2 regions of the Pseudoalteromonas sp. J2K-J031 genome follow, and region 1 is predicted to be linked to the other one. Evidence: riboswitches for the same ligand, from Rfam matches in the RefSeq annotation. Region 1 holds a riboswitch; the other holds the start of a gene.
The links. A riboswitch is a leader RNA that binds a small molecule or an ion and turns the genes downstream of it on or off. The one in region 1 is predicted to bind cyclic di-GMP.

Region 1 (16,571 bases):
CAACTTGGGATCCGTACTTTTTTACGTATTGGTACAACTGGTGCCATTCAACCTCATATCAATGAAGGTGACATATTAATTAGCCAAGCATCAGTCAGGCTTGATGGTGCTAGCCAACATTTTGCTCCTTTAGCCTACCCTGCTGTGTCAGACTTTTTTGCAACTCAAGCAATGGTTAAAGCCTGTGACACACTCAGTATCCCATATCATATTGGGATCACCGCATCATCCGATACCTTTTACCCAGGGCAAGAGCGATACGATACTTTTTCGGGTTATGTACCCAAGGCGTTTCAAGGTAGCTGCGAAGAGTGGCAAAAATTAGGCGTCATGAATTATGAGATGGAGTCAGCAACCTTGTTTACCATGTGCGCAGCTTTAGGCTTACAAGCAGCGTGTGTTGCGGGGGTATTAGTTAATCGTACTCGTCAAGAAATACCCAATGTTGACCACCATAGTATTGAGAAAAAAAGTGTTAGAGTCGTACTTGAAGCTGCCAAAATACTTTTAGCTAAATAACCTCAGCTCTGAATAAGAGGTTTTTAAGATTAACAACGGGGCTTGGCGCGTCAATAATGGGCATACTGCAGGTTAATCCTGCACTGTGAGCGTTGAAAATAGCAGCCTAAGAGTGATTTTTATCTAGTATTGAGGTTAATAAATCATTAACCTCAATTTTTGTCACTATACTCTTTATTAGTGTGTAGCATTATAAGTAGAGTGAATGAATAAGTGGCATTTACATAGCTTAGTTTGGTTAAGCTTATTAATCGCATTGTTAGCTGCGATGCAAATGCAAGCGAGTTGGGCTGATTATGAAGAGATGCTTTGGTTTGCTATTTATCTCTCATTTTTTGTCGAAATTTGTACTTGCGTTAAAAAACCCCTCTTTCTATTTTCATTTTCTGTCTTTAGCGTCGGTTTAATACTCGATATAGCTGACACGTTTTTTTCTGATGTAAGCCCAATATTTAATCAGCTCGACACCCCCATAAAACATGTGGGTTTAATCATGTTGTTTTATTGCCTCCTCAACATTGCCAAAAGTCGGTCGGGTAAAATTCAGCAGCTACACACTGAAATAGACCAACGTATTAAACTTGAAAAAGAACTGCGATTTTTAGCTTATCATGATGAATTAACAGGTTTATTTAATCGCAGAGCCTTTTTTGAGCACTATGAACAAAAACAATTTAAACATTCTTATTTATATTACTTTGACCTGAACAACTTTAAGAATGCCAATGACAAGTATGGTCATAATATTGGCGATGAATTATTGATTTCATTCGCCAACTCACTTAATACCTTGCACCCAAATGACGCAGCCTATCGGCTTGGCGGCGATGAGTTTGTGTTAATCGCAAAGAAAGAGATTGAAGATATCAATGCCTTTAAGACATTGGTTGATAGACCTTTAGTGAAATATTTGGTGTCTATCAGTGTCGGGTGTCATCACATTCAAGAAGATGACGATCCCGACCATGCATTACACCTAGCAGATCAAAAAATGTATTTAGATAAAGAAGAAAATAGAAATTCGTTTATCGTTAAGCGATTTGATGTTTAATATTTAAATACCAAGCATTAGACAGCTTCTAACCCAACAAGATACAAAGGCACATGAAATTGATAGCTATCAAGTACGGCTTTTGCGACCCCAGTTTGGTTTTCAAACCCTTTGATTTGCGCAAGGTAAACGGCTTTTATTGTTTCAGCGTTAAAAGAGCGACCTGATAAAATCAGCTGACTAATTGCACTTTGTACCGGTGATAAACTTGGGCTGTACGCTGCGTTTTCTGCGTAACGACCGTAAAACTTCTGACCATCGTGACACACAAGCATACAACTTGCGTAATTATGGGTGTAAGGCACATAACTTTGTTCTGCATGCATCACTAATTGCGATACTTTAAAATCTGGGTCAGCTACTTTTAAACTCGCCACTTGGCTATTTAAAAAATATTCGCTGTTGCCTAAGTCGGTCGGACCAAATGAACGAGGTAAAAATTCATTAAATGCAATCAATTCACCACCTAATAAAATGGTGATATTACTCGATTGATGTAGCTCATTGATAAACTGGCGACAGTAGCCACAAGGAGCATCGGTTATGGCTAGAATGCTGATTAATTTTTCACCATTAAGCCATGCGGTATTGAGAGCAGCTTGCTCAGCGTGCACCACCAAACTGAGTGCTTGATGGCTAAACTCTAAATTTGCACCAAAATACAGCGGCGCTACTCCATTATCTTGCTCACCGACTGCAATTGCGCCGACATAAAATTCAGATATAGGAGGTTTAGCAAAACTTGCCGCTATGGGCAGTAACGCTTCAAGTAACTGTAAAAAGGTACAGTGATGCTGCTGTATTAAATATTCGACATTAAACTTGGGTAAAACACCACAGTGTTGCTTAATGATTGAGATGATTTCATCTTGTTGTTCAAGTATTGCCACCGTCAAAGACTGTGAATTGAGTTGGCTCATAAGTTGTTGTCATTTTTTTTATGGCCGCACAGTGTATGTAATTTTTTGACGAAGTTAAACCTCTTATGCTGCTTTTTCTAACCAAATTTTTGCTTGTTTAAAACATTCAAAATTTTCAGCGTCTAGCGCAAACCGTTTGGCATTTTGAATTAACAAATCGTGTAAATAACCATCAAATCCGACAACTCGTGCGAGTTTAAACCCCTTAAGATCTTTTTTAATTGCCAGCATGACATCAATCACTTCAACAGCGGCATAGCGGTGGCGTAATTCGGTAACATCTACAAGCAACTTTCGACTATTTCGCTCGTTAGCAAAATTAATGATGGTGTGGTAGTTGTTGATCACATCGGTTGATGAAGCGCTACCGGTCAATTTAACTAACACTAAATTAAGGGAGGAATCATAACTCATGCTGGTAATAATATCGGACATCTTTGTTCACCTTTTCACTGCTTAATCTGGACATTGGCAAATACAAAGAAATTTCATACTACGATGCTTTGGTAGCTCAGCCATCTTAGGTTTCCCGTTAGACCTGAAGCTTTGCGTGACTACCTTTTCAAGTAGCTTGCCTTTGACTTGCGCGGCTATGATACCTACAAAAGAATTAGAGTCAACACTCTAAGCCATAAAAAGGAATGAGTTAATAAACCCATAACAATCTCATCATTTAATCATTACAGTCGTGTTACATATTATAAATTTAAGTGGTGGATTGAGTATTAAAAAGATGGCAGAAACACGTTTAACACCCTAAATTGTGGGCTTTAAACGTGTCTTGGATAAAGATTAAAACCAGTCATTGAAAGGGTTATTCTGTTGTAGCCTCAGCGCTGACAAAAGTCATCGACACTGAATTGACACAATGGCGGATATTTTTTTCGGTAAGAAACTCACCTTCAAAAACATGCCCTAAATGACCTTGGCAACACGCGCATACAATTTCAACTCTACGGCCATCCGCATCTGGTACTCGCGCGACAGCGCCTTCAATTTCATCATCAAAACTTGGCCAACCACAATGAGATGAAAATTTATGCTCTGAACGATAAAGCGGTGCATTGCATCGCTTGCAGCAGTAATGCCCCGCTGCAAAAAAATCATTATACTGTCCAGTAAAAGGACGCTCAGTGCCTTTATCTTCAATTACATAACGCTCAAACTCATCGAGTGAATTAAATGAACTCATGTTAACTCCACACATTTAAGAGTAACAAACACAACCCCATGTTTATTACTCATTTAAACTAACTATTCAATTAGCCAGTATTGCGCATACCTGCAGCAATACCAGCCATCGTGATCATTAATGCTTGATTGACCTCGCACCCTTCAGGTAACGAGCCAAGCCTTGCGCGGCGAAGTAACTCGACTTGCAACACATTCAACGGATCTGTATACGGGTTTCGTAGCTCAATAGATTGCTGCACCCAAGGTTGAGCAGCTAATAACACACCATTTTGACAATAACCTTTAACGATTTCTACCGCAGACGTTAATTCTGTACGCAGTGTTTCACCCAAAGATTGTAACTCCTTAGGTACTAAGTGCTGGTCATAATGCTCACTTAACCAAGTATCGGCTTTGCAAAAAACCATTTCAAGCATTTCAATACGTGTGCGAAAAAACGGCCATTTTCTGTTCATTTGCTCTAAGACATCACGTCCAAATTGTTTTTCGGCGGCCTGCAATCCGGCCGCTGCGCCTAACCAAGCGGGTAACATTAAACGATTTTGACTCCATGCAAAAATCCATGGGATAGCGCGTAAACTTTCAACTCCCCCATTGGCTTTGCGTTTGGCGGGACGAGAGCCAAGTGGTAGTTGCGCAAGCTCTTGCTCTGGTGTTGCCGCCCTAAAATAAGGCACAAAATCGGTATGCTCTCGCACAATGCCACGATAATGTTCGCACGATACGGCGCTTATCACTGCCATTACTTCTTGCCACTTTGCTTGAGGCTCTGGCGGTGGTAATAAATTATTTTCAAGCACCGCACCGGCGTATAAACTTAAACTTTGTAACGCCACTTGCGGCAAACCAAATTTAAAGCGGATCATTTCCCCTTGCTCAGTCACCCGCAAACCAGACTTTAATGAACCTGGCGGCTGAGAACGAAGCGCTTGGGCTGCTGGTGCACCACCACGACCTACAGTGCCACCACGGCCATGAAATAAAATAAGTTCAATATCTTGTTGCTCACTAAACCGAACCAGTTTATCCATCGCTTCATATTGCGCCCAACCTGCGGCCATCATACCGGCATCTTTTGCAGAGTCTGAATAACCAATCATGACATACTGTTGATTGTTAACATGGTTTTTATACCACTTATCAGCAAATAACGTTTCAATTACGCCAGGCCCTGCGTTTAAGTCATCTAAGGTTTCAAATAAGGGCGCAACAGGCAGCATGTAATTACAACCCGCTTCTTTTAATAATAAGTGCACAGCCAGTACATCAGAGGCCTTGCGTGCCATTGAAATAATGTAAATACCGAACCGTTCGCGAGAGGTTTCGGCAATCACCTTGCACGTATCAAGCACTTCTTGTACGTCGCTACTTGGCCGCCAGTGACGTGGAATAAGCGGTCGCTTAGATTGTAATTCGGATAATAAGAAGGTTTGTTTTTGTTGCTCGGTCCAGGTGTTGTAATCACCAAGCGCTAAATATTCTGTCAGTTCATTAAACACTTGGCTATGTCTATCTGAATCTTGACGAATATCAAGCTTTGTTAGATACAAACCAAAACAGTGAACTCGACGCAACACATCAAGCAATAAACCATCAGCAATCACACCCATTTTTGAATTATGTAACGAGCGATAACATGCCTCAAGAGGGTTTTTTAATTGGTCAATACTGGTAATAATATCTTTAGCATCACTACTATGGCCTTTAATTTTTGCAGTTAAGTGATGTTCGGTTTCTCTTAATTGATCGCGTAATTGACTAATCACATAGCGATAAGGTTCATGGGCATGGCCTGTCAATTCACTCAGCTCACTATCGCACTGATTCATTGAAAGCTCGGCACTGAGTTTATCAATGTCACGCAAATACAAGTTTATTGCCATCCAACGGCCTAAATCGAGTACTTCTTTGGTCACTTTAGCGGTTACAAAAGGATTGCCATCACGATCACCGCCCATCCAAGATGTAAAAACAACGGGGCTATAATCTAACGGTAACGAAAATTTAAATTTGTGATCAACTAAGTCGGTAAATTCGCGTAAAAAATCAGGCACGGCTTGCCACAAACTGTTTTCAATCACAGCAAAGCCCCATTTAGCCTCATCAACTGGGGTTGGTCTTTGTTGGCGAATTTCATTGGTATGCCATGCTTGGCAAATGAGTTGCTCTATGCGATTTAGTAAAAGAGCTTGCTCAGCAGGTAATAAGCTATCTAATTCTAATGCAACTAAACAGTCATTTAACTCGCGGTGCTTATTGACTAACGTACGGCGTGTTATTTCAGTTGGGTGTGCAGTTAACACTAAATCTACTTTTAAATTTACAATGGCTTTTTGTACTGCATCGGCGCTTACATCACTGTTAGCTATAGTATTGAGTGAATCGAGTAGCGGATGATTGTTAGCTTCGTTTTGACGAGAAATGGTATGAAATTGTTCAGCAACATTAGCAAGATTTAAAAACTGGTTAAACGCACGTGCCACAGGCAGTAATTCAGCATCAGTAAGCTGGTGTAATAATTCAATTAAATCATGACGACTTTCGCCATCACCACTACGAGATGCTTTAGATAACGCCCTAATTTGCTCAACTTTAGCTAAAATAGCTTCGCCTTGAGCCGCCTTGATTGTTTGCCCTAATAATTGTCCTAACAGATTTACATTTGATTTTAACGCACTGTAATTACTCATGGAAATTCCCAAACTGGCTAAAGATAACTGCAACCAAACTACCTAGCTCAAGGCATTTGTACAAGGGGGATGAAAAAATATCACGTTAAAGTGAATTAAATAGCCCCAGCTTTCGTATACTCAAGCAAAGTGACTTTATTGATGAATTATGACGCAACTAACTGTATTTTATGATGGGACTTGTCCACTTTGCGTGGCTGAAATGGATCGCCTTAAAGCGCTTAATCTGCACAAAAAATTAGCCTTTGCAGATATCTATATGCCCGACTTTGCAACGCAGTACCCACTCATTGATGTCTCTGCTGCTAACTTAATTTTACATGGCCAGTGGCAAGACGGGTCAATGATTTACGGTTTAGATGTGACCGTTGCCGCATGGCAGCAAGTAGGCAAGCATCAGTGGCTTAAAGTATTACGCTTTCCAATCATTAAGCCGATTGCCGATTGGGCTTATTTATTTTTTGCTAAAAATCGTTATTCAATATCAAAAGTGATCCTTGGGCAATCTCGCTGCAACTCAACACGTTGTGATATCCGTTCACAGACAATATCATCGAACGACAAGAGGCCATAACATGACGCACTTTAATGAGCAAAATCAAGTTGCTATGGTTATTGGTGCAAGCAGCGCCATTGGCCAAGCAATGATTGAAAAGTACCTATCCGATGAAACAATAAGTGACATTATTTGCATTAGCCGCAGCGCAATTAACGATAAAACAAACGATAAAACCAGTGATAAAATACGTGTTATCACAACCGATTATTCAGAAGCATCCATCACGGAGATCGTTGCTAATTTAAGTGCTCTACAAGGAAAAATCGCTCACGTCATCATTTGTAATGGTCAGCTGCATAGCGCTCACATTCAACCCGAAAAAAAATTAGAAGATATTGACTTTGATGCAATGGCGGCCGTGTTTGAAGTAAATACCTTAATCCCGCTGCGCTGGATTAAGCATTTATTGCCACTTTGCCAAGGTAAACTACCTTGTAAAATTGTTTGCTTAAGTGCCAGAGTTGGTAGCATCAGTGATAATCAACTCGGGGGTTGGTATAGCTACAGGACATCAAAAGCGGCCCTTAACATGGCATTAAAAACCGCTGCGATTGAATATCAGCGACGTGCAAAAAACATAAAATTAATTGCGTTTCATCCCGGTACAACCGATACCCCATTATCAAAACCGTTTCAAAAAAACGTCAAGCCAGCACAATTATTTACTCCAAGCCAAGTTGCCGATTACCTTTGTGTTGTATTACAAAACAGCGCACCTGATGGCCAGTTGAGTTACCTCGATTGGTCAGGAAAACACATTGCTTGGTAACCTATTAGAGAAACACTATGGAATTTTCATTACACGATTTACAACAACTCGATAAATCTTTTCGCGCTCAACTGGTCAATAGCTTATCAGGCTACAAAAGTGCCAATTTGCTTGGAAGCCAAAGTAAAGACGGTAAGACTAATTTAGCGATTATTAGTTCTGTTTTTCATCTTGGCGCAGACCCAGCTTTAGTCGGCTTTATTATGCGCCCTCACTCAGTGCCCCGACATAGCCTTGAAAACATACTTAAAACCGGCTGTTATACGCTAAACCAAGTAAACAATGCGATATGGCAAGCAGCGCATCAAACATCTGCTCGTTATGAAAGTGATGAATCAGAATTTGATATGGTTGGGTTAACGCCACACTACCTAAATGGTTTTGAAGCCCCTTTTGTCGCACAAAGTCACATTAAATATGCTGTGAAACTGCAAAGTACTCAAACCTTAGTGAATCAAACAGAACTCGTAATTGGTGAAATTAAGCATATTTATCTGCCACAAAAGGTCTTAATGCCAGATGGGTTTATTGACTTGGCTACTGCCGATACTGTTGCGGTATCTGGGCTAGATTGTTATTCAACGGCGAATCCTTTGGGTCGATTAAGCTACGCAAAGCCTCATCAAGAGGTAAAAAAACTAACCCGCTCAGGTGAAGTCATCCAAAACTAAAACTTACCTCTTCGATTTGACCTTGACCATACGATGTAAAATGCGTTATTTATCTTACATCTTGCTTTTAAGGTCTTATCTTGTGACGCCAGCGGTCGTATTTGCTAAAAAACACAATTTGCGCTTCTCGTTACATCAGTACGAGCATGATGCAGAACACCCTTCATTTGGCCTTGAAGCCGCTGAAAAGTTAAATCTGCCACCAAGCCAAGTATTTAAGACCTTAGTTGTTGAGCTCGACAACCATCAATTGGCTGTCGCAGTTTTACCCGTAACGCACCAACTAAATTTAAAATTAGCCGCAAAAGCACTGGGGATGAAAAAAGCGCAGATGGCCGAACCACAAAAAGTTGAACGAACAACGGGTTATGTACTGGGTGGAGTCAGCCCTTTAGGGCAAAAAAAGCGCCTGCCCACAGTGATAGATATCTCAGCGCAACAACTTGAAAGCCTCTATATCAGTGGGGGTCGTCGAGGGTTAGAAATCCAACTGCCACCAGATGAACTACTACGCGCATTAAATGCAAAGTTTGTTTCATTGTGTCAATAAGGCCACTTTTAATCCGAATCCGATTTCCTAATCAATGTTGTTCGACGAGTTTTTGCTAACATGTCGCCCATTGTATAAAATAATTTTGCATACAATTTGGAGTGACTCCCTTAAAATGACCGCAAAATCTCGGCTCTTAAACTAGCAATTTTAACCATCCCGTAGGTACGATATGACACAGCACTATTCACTAGCTGGTATTGATGTGATTAAACATCATTTTTCTCTTCCTCTGAATTACCAAAAACCTAAAGGCGAGCAAATCACCGTGTTTGCTCGCGAATTAGTTGCCAAAGAACACAAAAATGCAGATTTACCTTTTCTAGTTTATTTTCAAGGCGGCCCCGGATTTGCAGCGCAACGTCCAATTGACAATAGTGGCTGGATTAAACGTGCGTTAAAACAATTTAGGGTGTTATTACTCGACCAACGTGGCACCGGACTTTCAACCCCGGTTAATTATTTGAGTTTGGCGCATTTTACCCCTCGAGAACAAGCTGATTATTTAAGTCATTTTCGCGCCGACAACATCATCAATGACGCAATAGCGATTAAAAAAAAGTTAAGCCCTGTGCAACCTTGGAGCATATTAGGCCAATCTTTTGGCGGGTTTTGTGTTTTTCATTATTTGTGTCGAGCCCCAGAAGACTTAGCACAAGCTTTTATCACTGGCGGGATCCCTCCAATCACATCGAGCCCTTTAGAAGTGTATCAACATACTTTTGAGCGGGTTAAAGCCAAAAATGAGGCTTTTTTTAAACGCTTTGCTGATGCGCAGCTGTTAGTGCAAGAATTAGCAGAGCACATTAACAAGCATTCAGTGATCCTTGCCAGTGGCGAGCAGCTTTCGGTAAAAATGCTACAAAGTCTTGGGATCCATCTTGGCATGGAAAATGGGCCTGAAGAAGTGTACTACATGCTTGAGCAGGCTTTAATTAACACCCCATTAGGGAAGCAAATAAACCCTTTATTTTTAACTCAATTTAGTTACATGCTCGATTACAATACCAATCCGTTATTTGCAATTTTGCATGAAGCTATTTATTGCCAAGAGCTTTCTTCAAATTGGGCAGCAGAACAAATTAGAAGCAATTTAGACGAATTTCAATACCAGCCAAATAAGCCTTTTTTATTTACAGGTGAAATGATTTTCCCTTGGTTTTTTGAGCAATTTAATAATTTAATGCCCCTTAAAGACTGTGCCGGTTTATTAGCAACTAAAACCGACTGGCCAATGTTGTATGATATTACGGCACTCAATAACAATACTGTACCCGTTGCTGCCGCGATTTACAGCGAAGACATGTATGTCGATATGAATTTAAGTTTAAACACTGCAAAACAAGTGGCAAATTTACAATATTGGTTGACATCACAATACGAGCATAATGGCATTAGAGTTGACGGCGAAGTAATTTTAGACAAACTCATTGCGCTTAATAATGGCGTGTGTTTGCGTTAAAAATAACAATCAAAAAAGCCTTATCGTGAAGGCTTTTTTGATTTGTGCGACAAGGTATGCGCGTTTAGCTCCCAATTTTGCCCATCAAAAGGAACGACTTGCATCGTGCTAACTGGATATTCATCTAAACAACGCACATTCACATCAATCCCGTCAGGATTAGAGCGGGGAATATAAAACGGTTTGATACCACATGTTTTACAAAAATAATGTTGGGCAACGCCAGTATTAAAGGTGTAAGTATTTAGCTGCTCTTTATCTGTTTGCAGTTCAAACTGTGCGTTGGGCACAATTAAATGTAAAAAACCACTTTTAGTACAAATGGAACAATTACATTCTTCAATTTGCGCATCTAAAGCCGCAAGCACTACAAACCGAACGGCACCGCAGTGGCACCCACCTTTAAACTGATTTAATAACATGCACTTATCTCTAAAAATTTGCGCTTAACTCTAAATAAAGCGCCGTGAATTACCATTAAATGAAATTGATATACCAAGGCGTAATGTAGCTATTAAGTATTACGCCAGCTGCAGCCAGCTTCAATAACACAACAAGCGATTAGTCATGCTTAGGTAACATGCGAGCTAAGGTGTTGTCTTTAAAAAAGTAATGGTGTGCGAGTGCTGCAAATGCATGTAACGCAATTAAGGCGTAACCAATTTTACCAACCGTTTCATGGATTTCTTCAATATCATGTGCAAGTGCTTTATCAGGCGCTATTAACGCTGGTAATTCCAAACCAAAAAATGGAATAGTTTTTCCTTCACCACTTAAAATCAGCCAGCCACCAATAGGCATGATAATCATTAATACCAGCAATAAACCATGCACGGCCTTACTTAATAGAATTTGATATCGAGGTAGTTCAGGCACGATTGCCGGTGTAGGTTGCATCACTTTTAATGCGATACGTAGCCACATTAAAAAGAAAACCGATAATCCAAGCATAAAGTGCCAATGTTTAAATGCATTACGCATGTCGGTACCTCGCTCAAATAGCTCCCGCAATTCAATAGAAGCATAAACTGCAATCATCAGCAGTGCCATGATCCAATGCAAGCTTATTGTTAAAGCACCATAACGTGTTGAATTATTTTTATACTGCATATCGAACCTTAAATTATCGAGTTAATATTTTATCTTTACTCAGCTTAGCGCGTTAAATCAACGCGCTGCTAGCGCCAAATCAAAGAGATCGTATTTAATCATCAGTATCTGACTTATGATTGCACTTGTTGCCGCTTTTTATAAGTTGACGGTTTACAGCTATACCATCTTACAAAAGCACGGTTAAATGAACTTTGCTCATTAAACCCAAGCTGTTCCGCAACAGCCCCTAATTTATATTTATGAAGTAAAAGAGCACACCGTCGTTTGCGTTCTTGATCGAGTAATTGTGCATAGCTAGTTCCTTCTTGGTGTAAACGTCTTTGTAACGTTCGGCACGACACCGTTAAAGCCGCTGCAATGCGATCTTGGTTTAAACCAATCAGATTGGTTTTACTCATTAAAATACTTTGCAGCCTTTGTTCAAATGTCTGTTTACTTTGCAGCTGATTTAATTGCTCTTGTGATAACTGTCTGAGCACCTGATGCATCGTAGGATTATCGCTAGCAAAATGTAAACTCAGATACTCTAATGGAAAATCGATTTGATTAAATTCACAATTTATTTTAACTGGACAGCCAAACCACTGTGCAAGTTCATGGCAATCGGCATCATCTAATTGGTGTACAAGTTGCAGTTGAATTGGCGTCAATGAAGGATTTATGAGTTTTCGAACCACGGCAACCCAAGCAGTCATATTTCGCAGTACCGTTTGCTTGCACATAGGGTTATAAGGCATCCAACGAATGCTGGCTTTCTTGCGATCCTGTAAATATTGCGCTTTACCAATATCAGCAACCAAACTGTCGTATTGTAATAATGCTGTGATTGCATTATGTAATGTATCACTCGATTCAACCAGATAGCCGAGCACACCGTAATCGGCGGTGCGTATTTCTTGCCCTAAATAAAAGCCAAACAAGTTTTGTTTTGTGAGTGTCTCGCCTAAATTCAGTAATGCTTGATAATGCTCAACAGCAATACGACTTCCCCTTGAGTAAGTTTCAAACTCACTAAAGTGAATTGCTGCTAAGCATTTCTTTTTCTCAAATTGATGATCTACTAAGTAACTAAGTACACTTGTGAAGTAAAGATCGGATGTCGTCGTCATAAATTGTCGCCTAAAGACAAAAAAATGTCGTTTTCTCGCAAGTCTGACAGTTATTAATCCGTTATGCTAGTGAATAATGTAAACAAAGTAAGCCGCCACCGCCAAATGATTAACATTTATATCACAAAGGAATTTAATTGTTCAGCCGAGCACGTGATCAGTGTGTTATCCGATCATGCCCAACTAGGTCGATTTTTTAAGGCACAATTTAGATGTATCAAAGATGATGCCGGCGGACTTAGCCGAGAAGTTACTTTAAGGGGCCATTGTTTTGTCGAGAAAATTGATTCATGCAGCCCTCTTTCCATTGATTACCATATCGAAGGACAAGCACCGGTTCAACAACACCTTGCGCGAATTTGGGCGATACCAACGCAACTTGGCTGCCAGCTACATTATTCAATCACATGTCAGGCTAAAAAATGGCAACCAACTTGGCTAGTTAAACTGATTATTCAGCATGATATCGTTCAGGCACTTAACAAATTAAGGCGTTTTTGTGATGGCTGTTGAACTCATTTTACTGGCGCTAAGCCCTGTTTTCTTTCTCTTTATTGCAGTTGAGTATAGCCGTTTTAAACAGCATTATGATCTCAAAGATTCGGCGGCTAATCTTGTATTGGCGCTGATGCATCAAGCAAGCGATGCACTTGCACTGCTGTTATTAATGCCGTTATTTTATTGGTTACATCAATTTGCTTGGCTTGATATCTCTCTAAGCGCAACAACTTTATTGGCTGCATTCATTCTACAAGATTTTTTGTATTACTGGTTTCACCGCGCTTCGCATCATATTCAATGGTTTTGGGCTGCACATATTGTTCATCACAGTTCAAAAAAAATGAATTTTACGACCGCATTTAGACAAAGTTTGTTTTATCCATTAGTCGGAATGTGGCTGTTTTGGCTACCAATGATCTTAATCGGTTATGACCCTAAATTAGTCTTTGCAGTGGTTGCGATTAATCTTGCGTTTCAGTTTTTTGTGCATACTCAAGCTGTGCATCAATTAGGTTGGCTTGAATACCTATTTAATACTCCTTCTCATCACCGTGTTCATCATGCGATTAATAAGCAATACATTGATAAAAACTTTGCTGGTGTCTTGATCATTTGGGACAAACTTTTTGGCACCTATGCCAAAGAAGAGCCCACAATTGCGATCCGCTACGGCATCATAGGACCATGTGAAAGTACTCATCCTTGGACAATTTCTCTGCAGCACTGGCGAAGCATCAAACAACAACTTCATCAAGCAAAAGGCATAAGACAAAAATTCAGTGTGTTAATTTGCTACCCAAAACATTTTGTTTAACCAGTTATGCAAAGGTAAGACTAAGGCGCTTAAAAACTCAAATCCAAGGCCGAACACGTTGCATATAATCTATATATTCTTTGCCAAAATGTGCCAATAACATGCGCTGCTCAGGCATAATTTGTAAACGATGAATATAAACGACAAAAATTAACGTGCCCAAAGAAGTATAAAGATTGGTTAGATAACAGCTCTGCGCCAACAAAATAAGTGCAAAACCGAGGTACATTGGGTTACGCGTAAAGCGGTAAATGCCACCTGTCACTAGTATTGATGTTTTTGTCGGATCATCGGGCCGCATTGTCGTTTGGGCTTGTTTGAACTGCCAAGCACCAACAAAGGGTAATGCGAGACCGCACAATAACAAGCCCGGCCACATAAAATAAAGCACCGTCGAAAAATGAACCGCAGGAAAAAAATAATTAACAATACAATTGATCACAGCGCAACAAACTAATACGAGCAGCGGGTATATTTTTAATTCTAGTATTGCCATTTTTATTCCATAATTTTAAGCAGAGCTTATCTATTGCAACTACACTTAAAGAGATTTTGACGTTAAGGTGAACACACTTTATGTATTATAATCTTTTGTTATGTCTATTTTTTATCATAGGGACATATGCCAACGCAACTGAAACACAGAGCGCGTTAGAGCCAATTGAGATAAAAATTGTTTCAGATGTTATTCGTATCGATCCGTCTATAAAACCAGAAATGAATTTTTCAAATTTACAATTTTTAAATGCACAATTATATAATCAGTACACTTTCAGTTTTATTCCTGCTAGCCGTTTGCGAGAATGGCGTGAACTCGAAACGCAACAAAATGTATGTTTATACAATAAAGTAAAAACTCCCGAGCGTGAAAAATACGCCTACTTTAGCCGTTTACCCATGACCGCATTCCCACCGCACCGCTTAGTAACTCACCCTTCATATAACTTGCCTATGTTACTGACCTTAGAGCAAGCCATAAATGATTACGGCTTACTGATAGGAGTAATCGAAGGGCGTTCCTATGGCAAACAAATTGATGCATTCTTAATAACCCATAAAAAGCAATTGATCTGGTTTTCAGGTAAAGATTCGTCGATGCGATTACGTGATATGTTACGCAAACGCAAAATAGATGCCGTCATCGAATATACGGCAACGTTTATTGATGAAAATACAAAAGATGAAAATAATTTTTCTTTTCATCACCTACATGAAGCGCAAGAGAGTGTACTTGGTTTTATTGCATGTGCTAAGTCGCCGATAGGTCAAAACGCCATCGAGGCTTATAACCACTTACTTTCACAACCCCAAAATCAACAACATATTATTGATGAGCATAACAATGCGTCTTTTGGTCATGAAGCACAATTTATTGCTTCTGAACTGGCAGGGCTTTATCAATTAAAAACAACGATTAAATGAGTGAAGCATCATTAAAAAAAGCTTCAATTTCATCGGTATAAGGTTTAAATTTTTTCCACCTTCCAATCGATTTATCATTAATAGGTTCGCGCACTTGCATTTTACTTGCAGTAGAAACAGGCGCTTGATTTAAATGAAAATTTAAACAGGACTCCTGCCAAGGTAAATGACAATAAGCCAGTAACTCCCGCGTTATTTTTTCAGGCTCAGCCACCAGCGATTCATAACGAACTATGTTAATCGCATCACCATGCAACTTTTGCCAATGGCAAATAAGCTGATGAAATTGCTTGTAAAACCGAGCCGTCGTCATTAAATCAAGAGAATAGGCATAATATGGGTTATTAATGGTAAACAATTGTCGAAAATTACCAATACAGGTATCAAGTGGGTTACGTAATAAACAAATAATTTTAGCGTTTGGTAGTGCTTTACGAATTAAATCAACGTAATAGAAGTTAAACGGAAGTTTATCAATAAAATGGGCGCTATCGCCTGTTACCACACGTGTTGCAGCTAAATACCCTTCTCCAATTTTCTTAAAATCAGTTAAATAAGCCTGACTCATTGTCTCGCAATCAAGTACCGAGTTACTTTGCGTCTTAGCTAGTTGTTTCACAACCAAACCAAAATCTTGGCGCTCTCCCGCTGAAATAACATCGCTATGGCTCGATAAAATGCGCTCAACTAACGTGGTGCCTGAGCGTGGCATACCTAAAATGAAAATCGGCTCGTTACTCTCACAGCCTTCGGCTCTTTGTTGCAGGTTCAATGCACTCTGTTGTTTAATATGCGAAAACAATGTATCAGCACTTTTTTCATCAAAAGGTTGTTGTTGCCATTTTGCTTTTTTCGCGTCACACAAGGCGGTAAAAGCTGCATGATAATTGCCGATATCTTGCTGTTCTTTTGCAAGCGCATGACCTAAATGTAATTGTGCGTCCGGATGCGTAGCCTGATTAAAAGCGGCTGTTAAACGCTCAAGATGATTATTTTCTTCTGTCGCCTTAATTAAATCTGATAGGGCAAAATGAGTTTGATGATGCAGTGGGTTAAGGCGCAACGCTTGCTCAAATAAGTGTTCAGCTAAGCTAAAATCACCCATAAATTTGGCACACACCCCAAAGTTATAATAAAACTGTGCGTTGGTGGTATGTAATGTTACGGCTCTTTCAAAAAAAGGCATCGCGGCTTGATACAGCCCTATTTGTGTGAGTGTCACACCAA
Region 2 (16,571 bases), on a different replicon from region 1:
AAATTACCGTAATGCGATTTAAATGAAACGAGTGAACCGGGTTGGCCTGGATTTTTATAGATCATTGTTAGGTTTCCAATTGTGAGAGTTCCGACCTTAGCCTAGCGCTTTGGACTAAGGTCTACTTGTCGCTCGGTGCAAAAAACTTGACTGGCTGTCCATTTTTCGTCCATGCTGGCTGTTCATTTTTGAGCATAAGGACAGGGGCATGGCGCAGTTGATCCGCAGTAAAAACATTCAAACATTGATTGATAATCGCACTGTTTTTAACGGTGATGATGTGCAAATTTGTTTGTATGACACCTATCAGACTGCTTATAACGTGCCTTTTAAAACAGAGCAGTTGATGCTGTGTGCGATGTCCTTAGGTGAAAAGGTGATGCACCATACGTCATTTGAGCAAGGACAGCGTTTTTTACCCGGTCAAAGCTTTATGATAGCGGCGGGCGAGCAGGTCGCAATCGACTTTCCTGCGGCTACATGGCAAGCCCCCACCTCATGTTTAACCATTGAAATAGATAGTAAAAAAATCCAGCAGGTGGTTGAGCGCTTGGCGTTAGAGCAACCAGCTAGTTTATCTGCGCAGGCCACGTTGCAGCTTGATAACTCCATGGCTACTCAGGCTTTATACCAGCGCTTAACACAAGTGTGTTATGAAGAACCCGATGATAGGGGGTTGCTGCTTGATTTGGGGATCAGCGAGCTAATTGTGCGGCTGTTTCGGGTTAAAGCCCGGGCTATGTTTTTACAACATGTGCAGCGCGACCCAGAACTGACGCCATTGCATGCCGCTTTGGCTTATATTCAGCGTAATTTACATCAACCGATAGAAATTGAAGCCGTGTGTAAGGTTGCCTGTGTGGGTCGCAGTCGATTATATGGCTTATTTAAAAAGCATTTAAATAGTACGCCGCAGGCATTTTTGTTGGAGCAGCGGCTAAGTTTTGCTGCTGATAAAATTAAGCAAGGGTGCAGCATTACTCGTGCTTGCTATGACTGCGGTTTTGTCGACCCAAGCCATTTTAGCCGTCGGTTTAAAGGCATGTTTGGTATGAGTCCAAAACAGTTTCAACAAGCTCACGCTTAATTTTGTGCTGTAAAAAAGTATTTGAACGCAATTAGGGGTGTTGGAATGTCTTTTTTAACGCCAGTTGTTCAGCGGTTAATACCTGACTAATTTGCATATCAATATCTTGAAAGAAATCAAGTTCATTCTGTTGTGGGTTGGCTGTGCCAAAAGACCCAATTCTTACCTCAAGGTTTTTCATTTGCTCGTCATAAGCATGTTGATGTAAATCTAAAATCACTTGTTTTTGGCTGGCATCAAGTGAAGGGATCATTGCAAAATAACTTTGGCTACTAAAAAACTGAGTAAATTTAACTTGTTGGGCTAGTTTTTGTTGTTCAAATTGCTGATAACGGCTGATTTGTTGTTCATTTAAATACTCGCTGAGTTTTGAAGTGAAATGCTGGTTAATGGCGTCACGTTCTAAATTCAAATTATCAAGCTCGGCTTGTTCATTTTGAGGGTCAATAAATGGATTGGTATCCATGTCGGGCATTTTGCTTTGGTAATAAGGGGTGAGTAATTCAATTTCAGCATTGTTTTTATCGTGCAATAGTTGTGTCAGTACCTGTGCTTGTTCGTCCGACAAACCGAGCGCAAGGGTAAGTTCAGGCAATGCGTTATTTAAATCAAGTTCAGATGCAGCCTTGGTAAATTCAATGCTCTGAAAGTGTGCATCCATGGCGGCATATTTTTCTTGTAGAGGTTGATTTGTAGCGGCGTCGTTATCAGGAGTTTCTGGGGCTGCGTCGCTCGTTTCAGCGGGATTGAGCGGTTGGTTTGGTGCATCGTTGTTAGCAATAAATAAACTTTCAGACAATGCTCGCATTTTTGCGTCTTGCTGCGAAAGGTTAGCTGTCGCTGTTAACGTTTGGCGAGTGTTTTTTAAGGGCTGTTTATCAGAGTTTGTGATCAGATAGTGATTTAAACAAAAACCCAGAATGAAGCCACTTACTAACCCAGTTACAAACTTAATATTCATTTCAAAGTTCTCTAATTAATAATTTTTAACCCAAAACGGCTCAATTATACGCGTGTTGTTAGTGTAAATATTGTGAGCAATTGTAATTAATTTGCGTTTGCTATTTGCTATTAGGGCCAGTGGTGGTTATTTCATCAGCCAACATTAAAAGATGGGCGGCACTCCAGCTGAAATTAGTCGCTCCTTGCATGTTTCCTGTTGTTGGATGGTAATTTTCGCGAATAGGTTGGTTGCCTTTTAAGCCTTCGGCGTGAGAGATAAGTTGCGTTAATAGCTGCTTGGCCTCGTTGTGATAACCATAGTTTTGCAAACCAATTAAGCCAAAATACACTTGGTCGAGCCACACTCGGCCACGCCAATAAATATCAGGGTCGTAAGCTGGGTTGTTGAGCGCAGCTGTCGGTAGTGGTATTTTACTATTAAATTCCAACGGGTTAAGCATGCTATTTGCAACTTTTTGTGCTTGTTCAATGTTGGCGATATTGCTAAATAAAGGTGCCCAACCTTCAGGGCCTTTGCCTCTTTGGGTGAGGAGCTTTCCTGTGCAGATTTCATTGTTTTGGCTGTCGCTAATTTGTCGGTCGTAATAAAAACCGCTTTGCTCATCAAAAAAGCAGCGATTAATCAGCTGTGTTAATTGTTTGGCAGCACTATTAAGTTGGGTGGCTTGCTGGGGGTTGTTTAATAGAGTCGCCATTTTGGCTAAGAGTTGTTTTTCTTGTACTAAATAGCTATTGAGCTCAACCGATTCTTGATTGATTGAATAGCCAACCAACTGCCCTTTTACTTGGTTTGGTAAAAATTGCACTTGCCAATCTTGGCGGGCCTTTTTAAGGTTACCCTGATAATAAGCTTCGCTGTAACGCGCGAGTTGGTCTGGGTTAATAAAGCCAAAACGTGCGGCATTATCCATACCGGATTCCCAACCTGCGCCATGTTGTACAGGTATATCGAGAGCTTGATAATCAGCATGTTGCAGCACTTGTGTATACAGGTTATTGCTACTGCATTGATAGCTCAATTGACTGTGATTGTTATTTAATTGGCATGTGGTTAAATCGAGGTCTTTGGGCGGGGTAGCATACTCAACAGTAAACAATAATTCGCCGTTCGGTGTGGTTTGTGCGGGGTGCAAGGTTGCACCATATTCTACTAAGCCATTGTGGTTATGGTCGCGGTTGCGATACCACCATTGATGATAAGCTAATAATTTTGGATACATTTGTGCTAAAAATTGCATGTCGCCATCTTGCTGATAAATATGCCACGCCGCCCAACTTGCTAGCGGTGGTTTGCTGTTTCGTTCGTTCCAATTGCCACCATCGCCACCGCGTTGTTGATCTTTGTTATAAAAAATAGCGTCAATCACCATGCCGTGATCTTGCGGGCGAACTTTATCATCGGCCTGAATTTGATAGTTGAAAAGCGCGCGAATGTTATTTTTAGCAAGTTCTGGGTCAAATTTTGCCATTGCATACGCATGCTTCCATGAATCCCACGCCCATGCACCGTTAAACCAGCGTGCTGTAACTGATGGAGTGATCACATCAAACGAAATAGCACCAGCAGGGCTGCGCCAATTGCTAAGCAAAGTGGCAAGCGCCTTTTGTTGAATGGCCAAAGGTACAGGCGAGTTGTGCTCCAATTGGGTTAAATAACTCTGCCAGCGTTGTTTTGTTGCCGCTATTTGTTGTGCAACGTGTTGGGTGTTGGCAGATGAGATGTGCTCTTTTGGGTGATGAAAGTAACTGTGTTCGGTATAAATATCGATAGTTTGAAAAGGGGCGAGAGTGATGTCGCTTTGGCTTTGGTAGCTTGTCTGTGCTTGATTGAGTGATGTGTGGCTTGGCAATGAGCGATTAATTTCATAATAAGCGCCATCACTTTGCATCAACTGCCACGGTGAGCGAATGCTTGAAAATGAAAACCTGATGGCATTTGAGTGTGTGGTTAGTTTGGGTTGCCAAGTAGGGAATTGTGTTTTGATGGCGATATCGGGTTGCCATTGAGTTAAAAGCTCCCCTTGCCAAGTTAAATTAAGTGCCAGTGGTTGGTTACTAAGGTTGTGAAGTGTCGCATGCACTAACGCGGTGCGGTGGGTAACAAACTGTAAAGTTAAATTTAGAGTAAGATCTGGCCACTGATAAACTTGCACTAATTGCCCTGCAACTTGCTGTTGTGAACGACAAGCTTTGCCAAAATCATATTGTGTACCGGTATGCTTATTGGTGAGCGAGAGTTGGTCTAATTTTTGTGCCAAAAACAGGCTGTATTCTTCAGTGATGATCATAGGGCCTGTAAATGAACCAAAATCACTCGGCTTTTCTGGCAATAAAAAACCATGCCAGCTGCCTAAATCAAAAAAAGGATTAAAGATCTGGTTGCCATACTGGTCGAGCTGCTGCATTGCGTTTGGAGAGCCAGTGCGATTGATAGCTTCATTCGCGGTTGCCAAAATTGGGCATGCGTGGCCTAAAAAAGGTATCAGGAATAATAATACTAAAGAGTAAGGCATGGTCAACATCGCTTGTTTTTGGTCTATTGTATGCAATTTTGTTTGGCAGGCCAATCATTAAAAACTAGTTATTAAGGTTGAATTTTAATATTTAACTCATGTTTTTGTTTGATTTTTAAGGTGGTTTGATTATCATTTGCCCCTATTTGGCAAACTAATCGAAAGGTTAGGACGCAAAGCTTCCGGTCTACCATCATTTTATGATCATGATAGCGGGGTTGCCGCAACTTATTGAGTTGTGCCTGAGTGTCTCGTTTTATTACAAACGCGCCTTTAGCTTTTCTGCCAAATTCTTATTTTTATACATATTAAATGGTGCATGGCATGGTGTTTTCACCTTATTTGCCAAAGAGGGCAGTTTTCATGGTTAAGGTTTTAGCTGGGTTGTTACCAGGCGATTGGTCGGTGATCCATTCGATTGAAAATAATCAGCAACTACATAAAGGCGATAAGGTTAAGTTAGAGCTATTTGATGTAAAAGGTGAGTTGCCTGAGCTGTCGATTACGTTTGATATTACACAAGCCAATGAGGGCGAGGCACACATTTGGCCCAAGTTGTTATGTGAGCACATTAATAAGCATTTTAAAGTGCTGCAAGCGGGTCGTCATTATCCTCTGCTCGGCATTGTTCCAAGTTTTGGCGAAAACAATATTTTTGCCCTCGAAGCGAGCGGAATAGCACATGCTCAAATTCGTTTTTATATCAAACAGCAGCGTGAAGCATCTACAGGGCAAACAGCAGCACAATATGATTATGTGTTTGGGCAATATCGCAGTGACTATCGCGCTGGTGATCGGGTTTTTCACCCAAAAACAGGCCAAATTTATAGTTGTAAACCTTGGCCTTATACTGAGTTTTGTCGTTTAGGTGCGCATATGGATGAGCAATATGAGCCCGGTGTTGGCAAAAATTGGACACTCGCATGGCATTTAGTGCAAGAAGTGTTGTATGAATAAGTTTTTAACAGATTACTTTCCCTTGAGTAATAGGCAATTTTTCTCGTAAGAGGCCGATTGTTATTATCCCCCCAAGCCCGCAGTCGATTATCTCGGGCTTTTTTTATGAGATTGGGTAAAATACTGCCACTTTAATATTCTTGTTTTGGAAATAAGTTAGTGGCGAAATCGACCTTTAGTGCCCCTGTTGCGGTAAAACACCCTCATGTTATGACTCATCACCAGCATAGTCGCTGTGATAATTATTACTGGATGCGGGACGATGTTCGAGAAGACCCTAAGATTATTGCCCACTTAGAGGCTGAAAATGCCTATTGCGATGCGCAAATGCAGCCTCATCAGGCGCTTGAGCAAGCATTGTTTGAAGAGTTAAAAGGCCGAATAGTTAAAGATGACAGCACAGTGCCGGTAAAAGATGGTGCCTATTGGTATAGCTCTGAAATTAGTGGCGATGAAGAGTTTGCCCGCTATTATCGTGCAGACGACGGTCATGGCTTGAATAAACAACTGTTACTCGACAGCAATGCGCTCGCACAAGAACATGAATATTATGATTTGGGCGAGTTTTCGATTAGCCCTAACGATAGACTACTTTCTTATTCAGAAGATACCGACAGCCGTCGGATTTATACCATTCGATTTAAAGACTTAACCACCAACACTTTACTCGATGATGTCCTTGAAAATACCGAAGGCCAAGCGGTGTGGGCGAACGATAATAAAACCGTTTTTTATGTCAAAAAAGATTTAAAAACTTTACTTGGCTCACAAGTGTATCGCCATGTATTGGGCACGTCGCAAGCTGATGATGTTTTAGTGTTTGAAGAGCACGATGACAGCTTTTTTATGGGCTTGGGTAAAAGCCGTGATGAAAGCTTAATTATGCTCGACTTAGAAGCGACCGATACCAGTGATACTTGGATCTTAGATGCCAATAATGCACAAGGTGAGTTTATGCAATTATGCCCTCGTGTGAAGGGGCATGAATATGATGCAGATAAACTGGGCGATACGTTTTATATAGTGACCAATTGGCAGGCGAAGAATTTTCGTTTAATGACAGCAACCCTTGCTACGATTGAACAGCAAGCGCAGTGGGTCGAGTTGATTGCCCATCGCGATGAGGTGATGCTGGAGTGTGTTGAGCTATTTGAGCAATACAAAGTGGTGACATTACGTGAAAAAGGGCAGATCCATTTTCGGGTTTATTGTGCCGACGGGCGCGAGTATCCCCTGGAATTTAATGATGCTTGTTATTATGCCGGTTTGGGTGAAAACCCAGAGCCAAATAGCCAAAAAGCCCGCTTGTATTATTCAAGTTTAACGACACCCGGTTCGTTACTGGAATTTGATTTGGCCACCGGTCAAAGCCATGTACTAAAACAACAAAAAGTATTGGGCGATTTTAATAGCGCACTGTATCAAGCTGAGCGTATTTTTATAAAAGCGCGCGATGGGGTTGAAGTACCGGTATCTTTGGTGTATCGCAAAGATATGTTTGCCAAAAATAGTCAAAACCCAATGCTCTTAAATGGTTATGGTGCTTATGGCATTACCTTTGACGCCAGCTTTTCGGTCAATGCGCTAAGTTTACTCGACCGTGGTTTTGTCTATGCCATTGCCCATATTCGTGGTTCTGAAATGTTAGGCCGTGATTGGTATGAGCAAGGTAAATTGGCGCATAAACAAAATACCTTTAATGATTTTGTGGATGTCACCCAGTCGTTAGTGCAACAAGGTTATGCTCATGCTGACAAAGTATTTGCCTCCGGCGCGAGTGCGGGTGGCTTATTAATGGGCGCAGTAGTTAATCAGGCGCCCGAGTTATATCGAGGTATTTGCTGTCAGGTTCCTTTTTTAGATGTACTCACCACCATGCTCGATGAGAGCATTCCACTGACAACCAACGAGTATGATGAGTGGGGCAACCCTAATGAACTGGATGCCTATAACACGATTTTAGGCTATTCGCCGTACGATAATATTCGCGCTCAAAACTACCCCAATATTTTAGTGACCACCGGATTTCATGATTCACAAGTGCAATATTGGGAGCCAATGAAGTGGGTGGCGAAATTGCGTGAGTTAAAAACCGATAATAATTTATTGCTGTTTAAAACCGATATGGACGCCGGCCACGGTGGTGCATCAGGGCGATTTAATCGTTTAAAAGAAGAAGCTCTAGAGCTCGCCTTTTTTATTGGGTTGCTTGAACAAACCAACTAAAGGTAAAGATTATTGACGCCTTGAGTGCATCACATTGAATCAATAAATCCGGGTTGTGCCCAATGGTTTTCAAGGTGCGAGTAGGTGGCCAATGGCTGAATCCTCATGAGCATAGATGAACTAGGTGATTGAGGTGAAGGTGCACTGCCAACACCCACGCATCTTGAAAGCAACCGGTTAAAAGGGCTTTTTAGCTTGGGTTTTTAGGATGGGCTTATGGTCTTGAGTGCGGATGTCACCTTATTAAAAACAAAGCGAGTGTGCTCACTTAATTTAACCCTGTTTATTTTCTGTTCATCTCAAAATGATTGTTGTTTGTTCGCCTTAGGTTAGTCTCAAAAGACAAAATAAAAAGAGCGCAACAGTGATGTCTATTTCCAAAATGCCTATTTTAACAATACCAATTTCAACATTTACTCAGTCAAAAAGTGCCGTGACTTATTTACCTTTAGCTGCAGTGAGTTTGTTTTTTAGCCATTTCGCGCTGGCTAATCCTATTAGCTATCAAGATCAAGTAAAGCTGCACCAGATTGCCAAAGCGGTGTCTGCAGATCGCATTGAACATGACATTCAAGCGCTGGTGAATTTTGGCACTCGCCATACCTTATCCGAAACGAAGTCGGATACCCGTGGTATTGGCGCAGCAAGGCGGTGGGTTAAAGCTGAGTTTGAAAAAATCTCAACCCAATGTGGTGGCTGTTTAGAGGTGATTGAAGTCAAAGAGACCATATCGGGCGAAAAACGCATTCCCAATGCCACTGAAGTGGTCAATATCATTGCTATTCAGCGCGGCATGGTGGAGCCAAACCGGATGGTGATGATGTCTGGGGATATTGATTCACGCGTCAGCGATGTGATGGATTTTACCAGCGATGCGCCCGGTGCCAACGATAATGCCTCGGGCGTCGCCGGTACGTTAGAAGCTGCGCGAGTGTTGTCGCAGTACAAATTTAGCGGTTCGATTGTGTATGCCGCGCTTTCTGGCGAAGAGCAAGGTTTGTTTGGTGGCAAAATTTTAGCCGATTATGCCAAGCAGCAAGGCTGGCGGGTGCATGGGGTATTAAACAACGACATGATTGGCAATGTGACTGGCATTAATGGTGTGACCGACAATACCACCGCACGGCTGTTCTCTGAAGGCACGCGAGTGATTGAGACGCCAGAGCAAGCTCGGGTTCGGCGTTTTACTGGCGGTGAAGTGGATTCGGCCAGTCGTAATTTGGCCCGTTATATCGATACCATCGCTGATCGTTACATTCCTAATCTCGATACTTTATTAGTGTATCGCCTCGATCGTTTTGGTCGTGGCGGACATCATCGTCCTTTTAACGATGCTGGTTTTGCCGCTATTCGCATTATGGAAACCAATGAGCATTATGATCGTCAGCATCAAGACTTACGGACCGAAAAGGGTGTGGTGTACGGCGATACTATTGATGGTGTTGACTTTGATTATGCCGCCAAACTCACTGCGCTGAATGCGGTGAGCATGGCCGCTATGGCATGGGCGCCTGCGCCGCCACAAGCGGTAAAAATTAGTGGGGCAGTGAGTGCAAGTACGAGTTTTACTTGGCAGGCGTCCGATGACCCTACCATCGCGGGTTATCGTATCTATTGGCGCTACACCAGTGAGCCACAATGGCAATTTAGTCGTGATGTTGGCAAAGTCACCGCCGCTTCACTTGAGAATATCGTGATTGATAATTACACCTTTGGTGTGGCCGCAGTGAGTAAAGACGGATTTGAATCACCGGTGGTATTTCCTGGCGATGTTGGCGCGTTTGAATATCCACATCCTTAACTTTACAACGAACCAGTAAAAGGCGGTTCAATCGATCGTAATGACCGATTGAACCGTATTTCTTACACTTAAAGGTAATTTATCAGGACTGTTAGGTGTCTAAAGAGCGTGCAATACCCACTTCACGATTAGCGCGTTTGGCTAAACTTGGCTCAATGGCTGGCAAAGTGGCAGGCAACATGCTGGTATCGGGTGCAAAAGGGGCGCTAAATGGACAACAATGGGATAATAAAGCGCTATTACTGCAACCGAAAAATATGAATCATTTAGCTAAACAGTTAGCCCATCTTCGTGGTGCAGCTATGAAGCTTGGCCAATTGCTCTCGATGGATGCCGGTGATTTACTCAGCCCTGAACTCGCCCAATTGCTGGCGATGTTACGCGCCGATGCTGATCCCATGCCACATAAACAATTAATTGCTGTGCTCAAAGACCAGTGGGGTGATAACTGGCTCGATACGCTATCTCACATTGATTTAAAGCCTTTTGCTGCAGCGTCAATTGGTCAAGTACACCAAGCCTTCACAGAGCAGGGCAGTAAACTTGCCATTAAAATTCAGTATCCCGGTATTGCAAAAAGCGTGGTGAGTGATGTGGATAACGTCATGACGTTATTAACCTTATCACGCTTGCTGCCAACAGAAATTGATATTAAACCCTTGGTGGCTGAGGCGAAAAAACAACTGCTGAATGAAGCCGACTATGTATTAGAAGCCAGTTACTTAACGCGCTACGGGCAGCATTTGGCAGGTAACCCACGCTTTAAAGTGCCAACGCACTACCCAGCATACAGTTCAGGGCAAATTTTAGCGATGGAATATGTTGAAGCGCAACCCATAGAGCAGCTGAGTCATTTGAGCCAAGCACAACGAAATCGCATTGCTAGTGATTTTATTGCTTTGTTTTTTCTTGAGTTGTTTGATTTTAAACTCGTGCAAACCGACCCTAACTTTGCCAATTTTCAATACCAAGCCAGCACAGATCGCATTGTATTACTCGATTTTGGTGCCACTCGCGAAGTGCCTGAGTTATTAAGCCGTGGTTATCGTAAGCTACTCTCTGGCGCGCAAGCGCAGGACCACAATCAGGTATTGAGTGCTGCAATCGAGATTGGTTATTTTCAAAATACGATCTTGGATAGTTATAAAAATAACGTAATCGATTTGTTTATATTGGCGTGTGAGCCGCTGCGCTTTACAGGTGAGTATGATTTTGCTCACAGTGAGTTAGCGCGCCGCATGAAAGAAGCTGGGCTGGCCATGAGCACGCAGGCTAAGCAATGGCATACGCCCCCCATCGATGCGTTATTTATTCACCGAAAATTGGCTGGTTTGTATTTAATTGCCGCCAAATTGCAGGCAACCGTGGATGTAAACACCTTGTTTGAGCCATTTAAAATGGTTGATTAATCTGGTTGAGTGGGGCTGAAGCAGATGAAGCAAAAGCTTAACACTAAAAAAGCGTGATTGAATCACGCTTTTTTAGTTTTTAATTAAGGTTCAGCCTTATGGAATACTCAGCCAAATCATAGCTAATGGGCAAAGCAGGCTGACTAGCCACACCATTGAACGTAATTTATCGAGATTCAAGTAATAAAAAATACAAAAGAAAACGCGTGCAACAATATAAACAACAGCTAATGCTTGCACTGTGCTGCCTATATTATTGGTTGCCAATACCACTGCAATCGCCAGCGCAAAGATAAGTAATGATTCAAAACTATTTTGGTGTGCCGCAAGGGCACGCGCACCAAAGCCAGTTAATCGCGCTTGTTGTGCTCTTGGGTGGTTATTATCGTAACCGCCGTCTTTTTGCATGGCATAAGCAACAGGCGCTTTTGCTAAATAAGGCAGTAAAGCGGCGATAAATACGCAAATCAAAATCGTTGTCATAAGCAATCCTTGTTAATTATTTTTACTACCTAAAACTGAATAACCTTAATATGTTAGTAAATCTTTTATTCAGCAACAGGTTAAATGGACAATACAATATTGCACTCATTTATTTGGTGTTTTTTGGATCATCTTTAATGAACTGAATATCACTAAAACCAAATTTAATGTATTGCTGGTCGCGAAAGTTTTTTACTGCTGCAGAGCCTTTTGAGGTCATAGCAATTTGTTTTTCCATTGCGATGTAATTGCTAAGGTCGATGCCTTCTGCCGCTGCAATGGCGTCATACATATCGTGATATTTATCGTTAGCAAAGTTAATTTCTTTTGCTACCCCTTTAAATTTATAGCTAATTCGACGTGCCACAGCGCTCTCTCGTTTGGACAATAAAAACAGTATCAATTATAACGGCTTTTTTGCTAGATAGCAGCTTGCAATCTTTTGTGGCTGCTGGGCGCGCGTTCGTATTTTTAATTTAAAAGAAATCGTTGTTGTGCAGGTAATGGAAAACATGGCCCAAAACGCGAGTGAAGTAGTTGTTTAGCCTGTTTTAGTTGGAAAAAGTCATCGCTTTTTGTACCTTGCACGGTAAAATGCTGGGTGACTAAATTACACCCAAAAAAAGCATCCAGTACGCAGTCGGAAGCAAAATTATACTAAATCAAGGAATTAAACATGAAAATCAAACTGGTCGTGGCGGCATTGTCGTTAGTAAGCAGCACTGCATTTGCTGGTTTTAGCTTAAATAGCTTAACCGATGGCGATGGTTTACCAAGCTTAACTTCAAGTAAAACTAAAAGCTTAGGATTTACCAAAGTGGCCCTTCCTTACGCTAATACAGTGAATTATTTTGGCTATATTGATAAAGATTCAAAACCTGATGAAACCATTAAAGGTAAAGATGCCTATTATCTTTATATTTGGGTACCTGCCGCACTTGATGAATTAGGTGTGCGCATGATTTCACCCGTGGGTGATTTAGCGAAACCAGAAAAAAGTGATTTTGTGCAAAGCGGTTTTGCAGACAAATTAACAGCCGATAAAGAGAAATGGTTTGATACGTGGATCCGTGTTGAGCGCATGGATGTTATTAGCCCTGACCAAATTAAAGATGCAAAGTCAGTGTTCAGTGTGCTTGATACCGATGATGATGGCGATGATACTTATGAAGAAAAACGCCATGCAAAATATAACTCATTAACACGTATTGAATCACAAGTAAGTAAACCAGAAAAAGCGTTAGTGCGCGGTTTGTATCGTGTTGCGTTTACGACCTATAAAACCGGTAAAGTTGAAGGCTCGTTTGTTGCAACCGTTGGCTCGAATGTTCCAGGAATAACAATGGCAACATCCTTGGCTGAGTTACATAAAGCCGTCAATAAGTAATTTTAAAACTGGATAATCAATCTGTTTAAGGTGGTTTTTTCAATATTAACGGTGTGAATAAACGAGGAATAAGCCCATTATGGGCGCGTCAATTCGCCAGTCAGTTAACTGAATCAAACAGGTTTGTGCGGGGCTAATACTGAAAAGGTTAGCCCTTTTTTTATATTTTTATCAGATAACGACCCCTCGAAACTCATTTTGTAGACACTAATCGGTTGGCTTAAAACGTTGCGCTTATGAAATTTAGAACTAGGTTTTGAGTTAGGAGCATTTTTTGAGTACTGCGTATGTGTCGTTTTTTAACCTATAGTGGCCCGGCCACGTTGATGTCACCCTTAATTTTTGAAGCTGAAAATTCGCTTATCATGCAGTGTAAATACGCTCAAAAACGCAAAGTACCGACTAATGCGGATGGCTTTGGATTAGGGTGGTATGCCACGCATGATGACCCAATTCCCGCGACCTTTGTGAGTGTTGACCCAGCATGGAGCAATCGGAATTTAAAAAGCATCGCTCAAAAGGTTAAGACGGGCCATTATTTTGCACATATTCGTGATGCCTCAGAGGGGATGCCCGTTAGCCAAGCTAATTGCCACCCATTTCAGTGTATGCATTATTTGTGGATGCATAATGGGCGGTTAGATTTGTTTGATAGTTTCCGTCGTGATTTGCTTAATGGTTTGTCCGATCGTGCTTTTGCCTTAGTTAAGGGGAATACCGACTCTGAATATGCTTTTGCTTTATTTATGGATAAGTTAGGGTTTAAAGCGAATGCCAGCGCTGAAGACTTAGCGCAGGCAATGATAGAAACAATTCGTGAAATTATGCTTATTCGTAAAGCTGCTGGCGCTGATATTAATGCCTTTATCAACTTTGCCGTGACAGATGGCTTTCATACCATAGCAACACGTTTTGCAACGCTTGAATCAGAGCGGCCTGCGTCATTGTTTTTTGCCAAAGGAGAGTTGACTCAGCAACAAGGAGAAGTGGACATCATCGTAAGCGATGTGCCAGAGCGTCAAAGCATAATGATTTGTTCTGAGCCATTTACTGAAGAAGATGAGCAATGGGTTAAAGTGAGGCGTAATCATATTGTGATTGCGCACGGCAATGTGAGTGTGATGCAAATGCCAATCGATTTGCCTTATCAAATTAACCTCTAGCTTTTAGCTGACCAGATGCTTGTTGTATCAAAAAAACGCTTTACACCTCGCTCCACTGCCTGAGTAAATTATGGTACACGCCAGCAAGGCGAATAAGTTCGGGTTGTTGTGAGTCTGCAGCTCGTAATGCTTGAATACTATTATCAAGGTCAAACAAAATACGGCGCTGATCATCTTGGCGAATTAAACTTTGGATCCAAAAAAAACTGGCAAGCCGCTGGCCTTCTGTAACGGGGGTAACATGGTGCAAACTCGTTGAGGGGTAAATCACCATATCACCTGCCGCAAGTTTTACTCGCTGTTCGCCATAGGTATCTTGAATTACCAGTTCGCCGCCTTGATAGCTTTCTGGCTCACTTAAAAATAAAGTGGCTGATACATCTGTTCTGAGTTTATTACTTTGATTGCGTTGATTTGCAGGGAGATTAAATGTGCGAATTGCGTTATCAACATGGTTGCCAAACGTGCCACCTTGTTGGTAGCAATTAAACATGGGCGGAAAAATAATATTCGGTAATGCTGCAGCGGTAAATAAAGGATTATCGGCTAAGCGCGCTAAAATAAAATGGCCAATTTCAATCCCTATGGGATCTGTTTGGGGAAGCTGTAAGTTATGTTTGCAGCCTTTAGCTAAGTGGCCGGCAGTGTGTTGACCATCAACCCAATGGGTGCTGGCGAGCATATCACGGCATTCAATTACTTGTGATTGAGATAATACTCCTGGAATTTTAACTAACATGCTTGGCCTTATTAAGTGTGTACGATCATGATTTGTGGTGAAAGCTAAAACAAAGAAGGCGGCAAAGTGCCGCCTTACTAAGGTTCATTACTTAGAATTGATAACGAACAGTTAGCTTCATAGTACGAGGGTTACCTGGGCGGAAGTGGCCACGGGCACTGTAATCAGTCACGTATTCTTCATCGGTTAAGTTATCAATATTCAACTGCAGTGCTAGTTTGTCGGTGACATCATAACCCGCCATGGCATTAAATACTGTTTGGCTGCCCGTATCAAAATAAGCCATGTTACGACGCCAATAGATATTACCTGATGAATATTGTGCGCCCGCACCAAAGCTTAGTTTGTCTAATTCATAATTAAACCAAACGCTTGCCGAGTTTTCTGGGGCTGAACTTAACCCGTTGCCTTGTGTCTCTGGGTTAAAGTCTTTGGTAATTTCGCTGTCTAAATGGGTATACGTTGCAAGTACATTAAGTTGCTCTGTAATTGCACCATTGGCCGAAAACTCAAAACCTTTAGACTCTTGCTCACCTGCTAAGAAATAGCCGCCTTCATCATTGGTATCAAGTACGGTTTTTTCGGTTAAGAACAATGCAGCACTTACCTGTAACTTAGCGTCCATTAAATCCCATTTAGCGCCTAACTCGTAACTTTTAGCTTCTTGTGGGTCAAGGTTTGATACTTCAGTAATGCTTTCTAAACTGCGGCCTGTAAACGCTAAATCGCCACCTGAAGGGTCCTGAGAATTGGCGATACCCACATAATAACTTGTATTGGCATTTGGCTTATAGGCAACAGATGTATTCCAGCTAAAGAAGTCACCTTGTGCCGTTAGGTCATCAACTAGTACATTAACACGATTACCATCAATAACTTGGCGCACATAAGCTGAACCTTGCGCTTCGTAATCTTCATAACGCGCACCGATTGTGGCGATCCAATTATCATTAAATGTTAAGCTGTCGAGTGCATAAAGCGCAAAACCAGTACCTTCAACGTTGGTTGATTCGCCAGTACGGTTAATTGCACCTGTATAAAGCATGTCTGGGCGCGGTGCATTTAAATCAACAAAATTTGACTCAAGCTTAGTTTCATTAAGCTGGGTATAATGGGTGTTTTTTTCTTGGTAATATTCAGTACCCACAACAATATCATGCTTAACCGTGCCAGTTTCAAGGTGAATAATGGCATCAAATTGCGTTACAAACAGTTCATTTTTTTTATCAATACCTTGAGTCCAATCAATGTCGATTTGATTAAAATAGGTGCGCTCGCGAGTTTCAGGGTCGCGGGTGCTACGAAACAATGGGCGACTTAAGACAGATTGTTTTTCATTGCTACCAAAGCGAGTTTGGCTGCGAAGTAAAACGTTATCTGCAAATTGATGCTCGATAAGTAGTGTGGCTAGATTGACCGACACATCTTCAAAATCACGTTTGGCAACACCGTAATAGTTATCCCAGTACTTTGTTGCTATTGGGCCTTCTTTATAACCAAGTTGCGATGAAATATCACTCGTAACCCAAGGTAGTCCTAACATTGGGTTATTATCTTGTTTCATATGAAGCAAGTCAGCAGTCAGAGCTGTTTTGTCATTAAAATCAACACGCAAAGAAGGCGCGATAGCCGTTGTTTGGTATTCTTCAACGCCGTTATTAAAGGCGTCGCCACCTTGTGTATACAAGCCATTAATGCGTAAAGCGACTTTTTTATTTAACTGTGTATTGTGATCTAGAGTGGTACGTAAACGCTCAGCATCATCAAAGCTTGCTTCTACCGTGCTAAACTCGTCTTGCTCGGCACGTTTAGAGACTAAATTAACGCTACCGCCTGATGAACC

Region 2: linked by a shared signal. The riboswitch ahead of AC3KZC_RS16835 (chitin-binding protein) and the one ahead of AC3KZC_RS18185 (hypothetical protein) in region 1 are both predicted to bind cyclic di-GMP.

What each region holds. Positions count from the first base shown of each region.
Region 1 covers NZ_CM200280.1:203,111-219,681, forward strand. The annotation lists gene udp (uridine phosphorylase) at 1-519, shown strand, start outside; gene AC3KZC_RS18175 (GGDEF domain-containing protein) at 725-1,570, shown strand; gene cdd (cytidine deaminase) at 1,588-2,490, opposite strand; gene AC3KZC_RS18185 (hypothetical protein) at 2,554-2,925, opposite strand; cyclic di-GMP riboswitch class I at 2,993-3,076, opposite strand; partial or broken gene AC3KZC_RS18190 (methionine-R-sulfoxide reductase) at 3,311-3,682, opposite strand; gene ppc (phosphoenolpyruvate carboxylase) at 3,753-6,374, opposite strand; gene AC3KZC_RS18200 (thiol-disulfide oxidoreductase DCC family protein) at 6,523-6,948, shown strand; gene AC3KZC_RS18205 (SDR family NAD(P)-dependent oxidoreductase) at 6,950-7,702, shown strand; gene AC3KZC_RS18210 (flavin reductase family protein) at 7,720-8,373, shown strand; gene ybaK (Cys-tRNA(Pro) deacylase) at 8,456-8,923, shown strand; gene AC3KZC_RS18220 (alpha/beta fold hydrolase) at 9,096-10,385, shown strand; gene AC3KZC_RS18225 (GFA family protein) at 10,406-10,807, opposite strand; gene AC3KZC_RS18230 (cytochrome b) at 10,947-11,495, opposite strand; gene AC3KZC_RS18235 (AraC family transcriptional regulator) at 11,609-12,607, opposite strand; gene AC3KZC_RS18240 (SRPBCC family protein) at 12,713-13,120, shown strand; gene AC3KZC_RS18245 (sterol desaturase family protein) at 13,110-13,922, shown strand; gene AC3KZC_RS18250 (methyltransferase family protein) at 13,960-14,418, opposite strand; gene AC3KZC_RS18255 (ABC transporter substrate-binding protein) at 14,499-15,344, shown strand; gene AC3KZC_RS18260 (tetratricopeptide repeat-containing sulfotransferase family protein) at 15,337-16,571, opposite strand, start outside.
Region 2 covers NZ_CM200279.1:3,680,318-3,696,888, reverse strand. The annotation lists gene exaC (acetaldehyde dehydrogenase ExaC) at 1-65, opposite strand, end outside; gene AC3KZC_RS16850 (AraC family transcriptional regulator) at 209-1,087, shown strand; gene AC3KZC_RS16845 (hypothetical protein) at 1,119-2,048, opposite strand; gene ygjK (alpha-glucosidase) at 2,149-4,599, opposite strand; cyclic di-GMP riboswitch class I at 4,702-4,789, shown strand; gene AC3KZC_RS16835 (chitin-binding protein) at 4,927-5,520, shown strand; gene AC3KZC_RS16830 (S9 family peptidase) at 5,680-7,746, shown strand; gene AC3KZC_RS16825 (M28 family metallopeptidase) at 8,114-9,547, shown strand; gene AC3KZC_RS16820 (ABC1 kinase family protein) at 9,643-10,956, shown strand; gene AC3KZC_RS16815 (MAPEG family protein) at 11,053-11,439, opposite strand; gene AC3KZC_RS16810 (DUF2960 domain-containing protein) at 11,549-11,806, opposite strand; gene AC3KZC_RS16805 (LipL32 family surface lipoprotein) at 12,116-12,826, shown strand; gene AC3KZC_RS16800 (class II glutamine amidotransferase) at 13,153-13,989, shown strand; gene AC3KZC_RS16795 (Fe2+-dependent dioxygenase) at 14,030-14,728, opposite strand; gene AC3KZC_RS16790 (TonB-dependent receptor) at 14,820-16,571, opposite strand, start outside.